DNA from 3 places in the Paenibacillus sp. USHLN196 genome. Region 3 is predicted to be linked to each of the others. Evidence: riboswitches for the same ligand, from Rfam matches in the RefSeq annotation. Region 3 holds a riboswitch; each other region holds the start of a gene.
What was found. Region 3 has a riboswitch for cobalamin ahead of WFI24_RS06550 (ABC transporter substrate-binding protein). Riboswitches for the same ligand answer to the same signal wherever they lie in the genome.
Positions count from the first base shown of each region.

Region 1: it holds a riboswitch for cobalamin, as region 3 does, so the genes downstream of both, cobJ (precorrin-3B C(17)-methyltransferase) here and WFI24_RS06550 (ABC transporter substrate-binding protein) in region 3, are expected to answer to the same signal.
Region 2: it holds a riboswitch for cobalamin, as region 3 does, so the genes downstream of both, nikB (nickel ABC transporter permease) here and WFI24_RS06550 (ABC transporter substrate-binding protein) in region 3, are expected to answer to the same signal.

Region 1 covers NZ_JBBCYH010000006.1:305,001-308,263, reverse strand. The annotation lists gene WFI24_RS17040 (uroporphyrinogen-III synthase) at 1-623, shown strand, start outside; cobalamin riboswitch at 832-1,021, shown strand; gene cobJ (precorrin-3B C(17)-methyltransferase) at 1,367-3,263, shown strand, end outside.
Region 2 covers NZ_JBBCYH010000019.1:63,908-67,170, forward strand. The annotation lists gene WFI24_RS30240 (AraC family transcriptional regulator) at 1-711, shown strand, start outside; cobalamin riboswitch at 789-980, shown strand; gene nikB (nickel ABC transporter permease) at 1,174-2,112, shown strand; gene nikC (nickel transporter permease) at 2,113-2,946, shown strand; gene WFI24_RS30255 (ABC transporter substrate-binding protein) at 2,961-3,263, shown strand, end outside.
Region 3 covers NZ_JBBCYH010000002.1:707,629-710,891, reverse strand. The annotation lists gene WFI24_RS06555 (FecCD family ABC transporter permease) at 1-846, opposite strand, end outside; gene WFI24_RS06550 (ABC transporter substrate-binding protein) at 843-1,841, opposite strand; cobalamin riboswitch at 2,285-2,431, opposite strand; gene WFI24_RS06545 (histidine phosphatase family protein) at 2,571-3,233, opposite strand; gene cbiB (adenosylcobinamide-phosphate synthase CbiB) at 3,224-3,263, opposite strand, start outside.

The DNA.
Region 1 (3,263 bases), on a different contig from region 3:
GTCTGGACGCGTTATTTGAAATGGCTGAGGATATGGAAGTTGCGGGAAAATTACTGGATGCACTGTCGGAATCCTCAATTGCGGCCAGAGGATACAAGACGGTGAATGCACTGAGAAAGCGCAAGTTAACGCCGCTAGTACGGGATGACGATGGCAGCACCGACGGGCTCATTCGTGAATTCGCCCCACATGATCTCGCAGGGAAAAAGGTGATGTTGCAGCTTCATGGAGAGACAGCTCCCAAACTCGTTGCATGGTTAGAGGAACAAGGAGCAATCGTGCGCCAAGTGCTTCCTTACCGCCATGTACCACCGGAAGAGGCTGAACTGGAACAGCTTTTGAATGAGATTGTACAGTACGAGATAGATGCTGTTGCTTTCACAAGTGGACCACAGGTTAGATTTCTGACGCAATATGCGGCATCGCAGAATAAGCTCGAATCGATGCTGGAAGCTTTCAGACAAGGTGTAATCCCTGCGTCTGTAGGTAAAGTGACGGCGAATTCGATGCGAGAAGAAGGCATTGAGGCGCTGGTGATTCCGGAGGAAGAGAAGATGGGCGCACTCATCGTTGAACTCGGGCGTTACTTCGCAGCGGGACATGCGGACAAGATCCGCAAATAGCAGCAAAAACAGTCGAGCAATGAGTATAAACGAATTCAATCCTTCGGCAGTTTGATGATTCAAAACGAGTGGTATATGCATATGTTATTCCGGGTTCTGATCTGATTTTTGGATCAGGACTTTTTTCTGTTTTGTCTGAAAATAGAAGAAGAGACAAGTATCATAAGCATGGACATTATTTCCTGAGCGGTGTTATTATGAAGACAATATTGATGAAAACAAGCAAGGTGCTCTTGCGTAAAGCAAGAGGTAACAGGGAATCGGGTGAAAGTCCCGAGCGGTCCCGCCACTGTAATGGTGAAGCCCTTTTTGATCCAAGTCACTCGCATAGCCGGGGAAGACAGAAAAGGAAGCTGATGATCCAGAGCCAGGAGACCTACCTTGCATGTGTCACCGAACCCTTCGCGGAAAGGAATGGTGTACGAAGAATCAGGAATTGGGCGAACGAGCGGTTCGCCCGGCTGGCCCCCTTGGGCCACATAGTCACAGGATTCCCTCTGGGAGTCTGGGACTGTGTTCTTGAGTGTACGTACATGCGTATCCCATCCGTTATAAGGATGGGATTTTTTTGTTTTCCATGAAAGTGATGCCCCTACGATCTCCAGTGTTGGAAGGATAGAAGCAGAGGAATAATTTAACAGAGCTGGAAATTGAACACGCTTAACAGTTGGGGAGAAGGTCGGCATAGCCGTCCTTCTTCACTGTTTAATCCGTACGACAAGTGTGATGAAGGAGGAGAAGCAATGCAAGGTCAAGGCAAGCTGCTAATTATCGGGTTCGGTCCGGGGGCGATGGAACACATCACGAAGCGGGCACTCGAAGCACTTCAGGAGAGTGAGGTTATTATCGGATACAACACGTACGTGGATCTTATCCGACCTCTGTTGAAAGGGCAAGCAATTGTGCGCACGGGCATGACGGAGGAAGTAAGTCGCGCGCAAGAAGCGGTCCGGCAGGCAGAGATGGGCAAGATCGTTGCTGTAATCTCCAGTGGTGATGCAGGTGTATATGGCATGGCGGGTCTGGTATACGAGGTGCTTATGGAGCAAGGCTGGAAGCCGGATACAGGTGTTGCTGTTGAGGTCATTCCAGGTGTGTCGGCCATTCAGTCTTGTGCTTCACTTCTTGGTGCCCCCGTCATGCATGATGCATGTACGATTAGCCTGAGTGATCACCTCACGCCGTGGGAGACCATTATTCGCCGGGTCGAAGCCGCAGCATCAGCTGATTTTGTCATTGCTTTGTACAATCCACGCAGTGGACGACGCACACGCCAGATCGTGGAGACACAGGAAATGATCCTGCGTTATCGTGACCCACAGACCCCGGTAGGTCTGGTGAAGAGTGCATATCGTGAGCGTCAGGACGTTGTCATGACCACACTGGAGGATATGCTGAATCATGATATCGGCATGCTGACGACGGTGATTATCGGCAACTCCTCGACCATGATGTACGAAGGACTCATGGTCACCCCGCGCGGGTATCAGCGGAAATATACGCTGAACACCGCGGAACAGTCGCTCAGACCTCATGAGCGACTTCGCACGGAAGCCGAGCCATGGTCGCTCGGCGCAAGGGAAGCCCGCGCTGCCGCCTCCGGCGAGGCAGCGGGCGAGAGCGCGGCCAGCGATGCATCGGCCGCGCAACCACAGGCGGAGCCAGCCCTTCGCGGCGCAAGCACCGGAGCGGGCACGGCTCCGCAAGGGCAGCCGCCCGCTGGCGCCGGGGCTGCTGCCGCTATGCCTGCGGCAAGCCCGGCCGGCAGCGCTGGCACCGCCGTGCTTGCCGTCGAGCGACCTGCATTCGCGGCGGCAGAGGCCGCTCCGCGCACAGTCGCAGAAGCGCCACGCGCCGGCGCAGCTGCACTCGCCGCCGAGGCGCTGACGCGGCTCGCGGCAGGGGGAGCGCTCGCGAGTGAATCGGCGAGCCGCTGGCTGGACGCAGCAGCGCCGAGCCACACGGCAAGTGCGCCGCAGGCTGCGACCGCAACGGCGGTACGCACCGCGCCCGAGCCTGGGCGCAAGGCACCGCTGTTCGAAGTCGGCGTGTCGCCCGGCGTGGGCAACAAGAAATTCACTGCCGCCCAGATGGCGCTGCTGGCGCAGTGTGCAAGTGAAGACGGCGAACTGGAGTACACGCCGGAACACCAGATCATTTTGAGAGTGCCGACTTTTGAACCTGAATCGCTGGTAGAAGAGCTGCGTGCAGCGAATTTTATCGTTGTACCGATTGGAGATGTCATCAAGGTAAAGGCCTGTGACTTCTGCAACATGGAGAAGGATGATGCTGTCCCGATGGCAAACCATCTGCAGGCGGTGATCGGCGGACTGGGTGCACCCAAAGAAACGAGTGTGGCACTGAATGGCTGCGGCATGGCATGTTATGGGGCAGTGCTGGAGGATATCGGCATCGTGTATCGCAAAGGTGCATATGACCTATTCCTCGGCGGTAAGAAGTTCGGACGCAATGCTCACCCTGCACAGCCCGTAGCGGAGGGAATTCCGGGTGACCAGATTGGTGGGATTGTGGAGCGCATTGTGGCAGATTACAAGGAAAAAGGCCATCCGAACGAGCGATTCCACAAATTCTTTAAGCGGGTTGGCGTGATTCAGGGCTTCCGCCATGTGGATGCACCGG
Region 2 (3,263 bases), on a different contig from region 3:
GATTCTTACATTGTGCACTACATCCATGAAGGACGGGGGATCGTGTACATGGGGGACCAAGAATACAAGTTGACTCAGGGACAGGGTTTTGTCATACTCCCGGACACGCTTATTCATTATGAGGCAGATCCGAAGGATCCCTGGACGTATTCGTGGTTTGGATTCAAAGGTGTGCAAGCCAAGGCATTCATGCAACGTGCCCGATTGAGCCCGGAGCATCCAGTGTATGATGCCCGTGATACGAATACAATGGAGCGCCTGTACTCAGAGATGGTTCAGGCCTCCACGTATTCGGGAGGGGATGTGATGAACCAAAGTCTCTTGTACCGCCTGATAGCGGAGTTGATCTCATCGTCACCGGTAGAGGAAGAGGAGGGACAGCTTCTTTCGAACAAAGAAGAGTACATCAGGCAGGCAGTTCAGTTTATGGAGAACAGGTACAGCCAGCGGACCTCCATTCTGGATATTGCCCACGCCGTGGGGCTGGACCGCACATATCTGTCAGGATTGTTCAAGGAACGATACGGCAAGTCGCTACAGTCATTTTTTCTGGAATACCGTATGAATCGTGCTGCCGATCTTCTTCAGAACCCCGGACTTTCCGTTAGTGAAGTAGCCCATTCGGTGGGTTATACGGACCCATTATTATTTTCAAAGATGTTTAAGCGTGTGACGGGTGTGTCTCCGAAGGGTTCGAGAATTCGCGGTTAGACGTATCCAGTGTTTCAAATTTGAAAGAAAAGTTTTGATCATTAATCGTCGTCCCGCTATACTGATACAGAAGTGCAATTGAATATGTGGAACTTGGTGCTTCGCCCGTCGGGGTGAAAGCTTAATAGGGAAGTCCGGTGTAATACCGGCGCGGTCCCGCCACTGTAACAGAGGAGTCAAGTAGCGATAATCCACTGGTTTAGACCGGGAAGGAGCTGCAATGACCATGATTCTGGAGCCAGGAGACCTGCCAGGTTTAACAAACACAGTAGTACCCTACGGGAGATAGGAAGGTGTTTAGAGAGCATGATTTTTTCTGAAAATCTGTTTATTTAAGGCGTCCTCATCCAGTAACACGGAGAGGGTCGCCTTTTTTGATAGAATTTATACGATTTCAGCGGAGCTGTGGACGGAGAACATCATGGCACATACATAAAGTTTTGGGGAAGGACGTTTGAGCACTTGAGCAGATATATCGTTAAGCGTTTATTACAACTGGTTGTCGTATTGTTCGGCATCACGTTTCTGACATTCCTGCTAACCTATCTGTCTCCTGGGGATCCAGCCAGACTTATGCTCATGTCTACAGGGGTAACGCCATCCGATGAACTGGTCAGGCAGGTGAGGTCAGAGCTTGGATTGGACGAGCCTTTTCTCTATCGATACGGGACATGGCTGGGACAGGTGGTGACCGGAGATTTTGGTACGTCATATAAATACAATCGTCCAGTACTGGATGTGCTCATGGCACGGCTTCCGGCAACGCTTTGGCTAACAGGAAGCGCTATGATTTTGGTTATTTTGGTTTCCTTTCCATTGGGGATGTTGTCGGCTGTCTATCGTAATAAATGGCTGGATTTTGTTATTCGTTTGTTCTCTTTTGCCGGATTATCGATGCCCAGCTTCTGGTTGGGTATGTTGCTCATGTTGGTCTTCGGCGTACAGCTGAAGCTGCTGCCGGTGATGGGCAAATCCGGATGGAATAGTCTGATTCTGCCTGCATGTACACTCGCGATTCCACTTGTTGCCCAGTACAGCAGACAGATTCGTACGGTCCTGCTTGAGGAGACAAGCCAGAACTATGTGATCGGAGCAAGATCCAGAGGTGTGAAGGAGTCGATCATTATTTTGCGTCATATTCTCCCCAATGCCCTGCTGCCGATCGTTACCCTTATGGGTATGACGACAGGTGCTTTGTTAGGTGGTGCAGCCATTGTCGAAAGTTTATTTGTATGGCCTGGCGTTGGTCAGATGGCCGTGGATGCCATTTTTACACGGGATTATCCGCTGATTCAGGGGTATGTCATCTGGATGGCGATCATATATGTCACACTGAATCTGCTGGTTGATGTATGGACACATCTTCGTGATCCTCGAATCCGACTGGATGTGGATGTATAGATGAGAGTCTTCAGACATGTATTACTACAAAATCGCTGGTTCACATTCCTGTTATCTCTAACCGTCTTCTGGATTATTCTCGCCATGGTTGCGCCGCTGCTCGCACCACACGACCCACTTGCAACGAATTTTGCCAAAGTGTTGCAGCCATCCAGCGCCGAATATCCACTCGGAACCGATCAGCTAGGTCGCTGTGTATTGTCCCGTCTGCTATACGGAGCGCGAACCTCACTGCTGCTTACCTTTATGATGATTGGCATTGTATTTGTACTCGGTGTAGCGATTGGAGTTATCGCCGGTTTCGCTCGCGGTGTGACGGATACGATTCTCATGCGGTTGTCCGACACACTAATGGCATTTCCGGGCCTGATTTTTGCGATCGCTGTGGTGGGAATGCTTGGGCCGGGATTGTTCAATACGGTGCTGGCATTGTCGGTTGTCTGGTGGGCGAAGTATGCACGGATGGCCAGAAGCCTGGTGATTTCCCTTCAGCAAAAGGAATATGTCGTTGCCGCTGCTTTCAGCGGAGCACGTAAGATACAGATCATTGGCAGGACGATCCTGCCCAATATGATGTCACCACTCATCGTCATGGCGATGATGGATGTGGGTGGCATGATGCTGTCCATCTCGGGATTATCTTTTCTCGGACTCGGTGCGCAGCCACCGAACCCCGAGTGGGGTGCCATGTTGAATGAAGGCAGAAGGTATCTGCAGACTGCGCCTTGGCTGTTGATATATCCGGGCCTGGCGATATTTAGCACTGTTATTATTTTTAATTTACTGGGAGACGGCCTGCGAGACGTGCTTGATCCCAAGAAAAATACAGCTTAACTGGAGGAACCAGAATGAAGAGGAATTTTCCAAAATCGATCCTGCTCACCATCGTATCCATGTTCGTTGTGTTCTTGCTTGCAGCTTGTGGCACCACCAATAATCCATCGACCTCGTCTGATGCAACGGGAAAGTCGGTGGCTACCGACAATGAGACTGCAAGCGCACCAACTCATCTAAATGTGGCCCTGTTCTGGCTTGGAAGCAATCTGGACCCGGCAGAGGAATGGAACGGCTGGACGCTCACGCGTGCAGCGATTGGTGAGACACTGATTCAGTTTGACGAGAATATGAAGCTGGTTCCTAAAATTGCAGAC
Region 3 (3,263 bases):
AAGCAGTCGAAGAATATGCGGGATTACCAGTCCTACGAAGCCAATAACGCCGGATACGGAGACCGCTCCTGCGGTAAGCAGTGTTCCCACAGCAAGCACGGACAGCTTCAGCCGATCGACGCCAACCCCGATATGCGCAGCTTGACGTTCGCCGAGCGCCAGAACATTCAAGGAACGTGCCCGGCTCCAGAGAAAGATCAGCCCTAGCAGAAAATACGGGAAAAGGATGGCCGTATACGACCACCCACGCAGAGCCAGACTTCCCATCGTCCAGTATATAATTTCATTAATGGTCTGTTTCGACATCGTCGACAGGAAGGATACCACCGCTCCCAAGAAACTTTGCATCACTACACCAGCCAGAATCAGGCTATGCGTTGGTATTTTGCGTCCTTCACGAGCCAGGGACATGACGAACCATAATGTTAATACACCCGTCAAAAACGCTACCAGTGGCAACGTCCAGATTCCGATCAGTGCATACTGCAATCCGAAGAATATCAGAAAGGCTGCACCCACCGAAGCACCGGATGATACGCCCAGGGTGAACGGGTCTGCCAGCGGGTTCCGAAGAACCCCCTGGAATCCCGCACCGGCAATCGCCAGCGATGCGCCCACGAGCACGGCAAGCAGTACACGCGGGAATCTGACTTTCCATATAATCTGTTCGGCTGCTGCACTCCAGTCGGGTGTGATCCAGTCTCCCACCCATGGCAAGTGATGAAGCAGAATACCTGCAATGTCACGAATAGGCAAGGAAACCGAACCGATACCCGTGCAGATGAGCACGGTTAACACAAGCAGCGCGATTCCTGCCGATGCGTACACGGCCAGTTTTTTACTCATTGGAACAGGTCAGGATAGATCGCTTTGGCTACTTCTTTCAGTCCTTCGGTTACACGAGGTCCTGGACGACTGAGCAGATTGGCATCAAGGCCAATGACTGCATCGTTCTTCACAGCCGTGATTTGATCCCAGCCACTGCGAGCTTTAATGATCTGATCCAGCGTTTTGGAGTTTTCATCAATGACATCATTTGCATACAGAATCACATCCGGGTTCGAGGCAATCACATTTTCTTCGTTGATCTGGTACCAGCCTTCTTTGTCCGAAGCAATATTGGTTCCTCCGGCTACCGTGATCAGTTCGTCCATAAACTCACCTTTACCTACCGACCAACCTGGGGAGAATTCAACATATACATTTTTCTTCTCTTCCGGCTTAACTGCACTCACGGCTTCAGTTACATCTGTTACATCCTGTTTCATCTGTGTGATGATCTCTTGAGCTTTTTCTTGATGATCCGTGATTTTACCGAATGTTTCGATATTGTTCATTACATCATCGATGGATTTTGGATCGGTTTTGAAAATGGTAATGCCCAGATCACGCAGTTTCTTCACTGCATCTTCGCTCATCGAGATACCTGTGAATACGATATCAGCTTCAGCCGCAATGATAGACTCTTCGTTGGGTTTGGATATGCCACCCATCTTCGCTTTGGTCGTTGCAGCTTCAGGGTAATCATCATAGTCGGATACCCCTACAATCTGCTCGTCCAATCCAAGTGCGAATAACGTTTCGGTCTCAGCTGGAGACACGGATACAATTTTGGCTGGTGCCTTGTCAAATGTGAACGACTCACCTGTTGCATCGGTAATTGTAAGTGGATATTGTGTTTTGAGATCTGTCTGCGCCTGTCCTTGGGACTGCTCCTGTGCTGGCTGCTGTGAGGTACCTGTGCCCTCGTTCGTTGTTGCATTGCCACATCCGGCCAAAGCCAGTGCGAGTGCCGCTGCACTCAGCAGTGACGCTACGCTTTTCCAATTCTTGAAATTCATTCTGTTATTCTCCCCTTCTCTATTTGTGCTATTTTCTTGCATCGTGCTAAACTTTTACTACCCTTGCCTTGGTGTTCCTCTACAAGTTAAACCCATCAATTTTACACAAGGCCACTCCGATTGCAGTACCATCTTCCGATCGCTGTTATCCCCAGATTTTTTGATTCCCTTTTCGAAAGGGAAAATCCGGTGATAAGCGTATGCTTCCGATATAGCTTTCTTGTAGAAAGCTTTAAGCGGACACTTCGTTTCTTCAGATCGGTTCTGCACTCTTCGTTAACGTGTAAAAGTTCGGTTCATCTTACATGAACAATAAAAAATCCCCAATCCTTACGTCTAGGATTAGGGATGACGTCTCGCATATGGCGATCTGTACATGTCCAACGTATTGTTGTGCATGCACATAGAACTGCCCGAAACGCTGTCCTTTCCTCGAAGGAACACCGGTTTGAACGTCCAGGGCAGGTAACCTGACTTACAGGAATTGTTCCTGATTTACAGTGGCGGGACCGTGCCGGACTTGCACCGGCTTCCCTATTTCACCCGTATGCCATCCATGACTATATTGAGCCATGAACCATTACTGCACGCACGCGGGACCCTTGGTCGCTGATATGGTTTAACCATTCAAGTGAGCAATCTGCATTCATATGCAGGCATTATTGCCTGTCACACGAAACTACAGTGCTGTCACACTTCTGTTGTGATTATAGGTTATATTGCACATCCTTACAACCCGATTCCCGGAAAAGCCACCCTCGTGCCAACCCACTGATCTCCATGTTGTTCCAGCCGTACCTGTATCGCTTGCCCCGGAATCACCTGCGTATCCCAGAATCCCAGATCGGCAATGAGACGAGATAATGCATACCGGATTACACCACCGTGGGTTACAACAATAATGGTGGGCACTTCACCCTCAAGAGAGAGCATGGACGGAGAATACGACCATATGCACTCCTGCAGAAATGAATCGATGCGCGCAGTAAATGCCTGCCATGACTCCCCTTCGGGCGGGGTGACGTCCTGTGGAGCATCGATCCAATCCCGGTACTGTGGGTTGTCCTTGAGTTGATCGTACGTCAATCCTTCCCATTGACCAAAATCAACCTCTCGCAGGCGCGGGTCCAGCTTGACCTGCTCCAATGGACAAGGCCTGATCTGTGCAAGCGTCTGCTGACAACGGAGCAGATCACTGCAATATACCGTATCCCATGAGACGTTGCTTAATTGCTCGCGTAGCGAAGCCAGTTCTCTTTCTGCATCAGGCAGCAAAGCGATATCGGTATGCCCCAGATATTTTTTTTCCATATTCCACGCGGTTGTGCCATGACGTATAAACAGAATATTTTTTCGCTGCTGTGATCCATTCTGCTCTACAGTTACTTCCATAACAAAGTACCTCCAGCAAGCCATATTCCC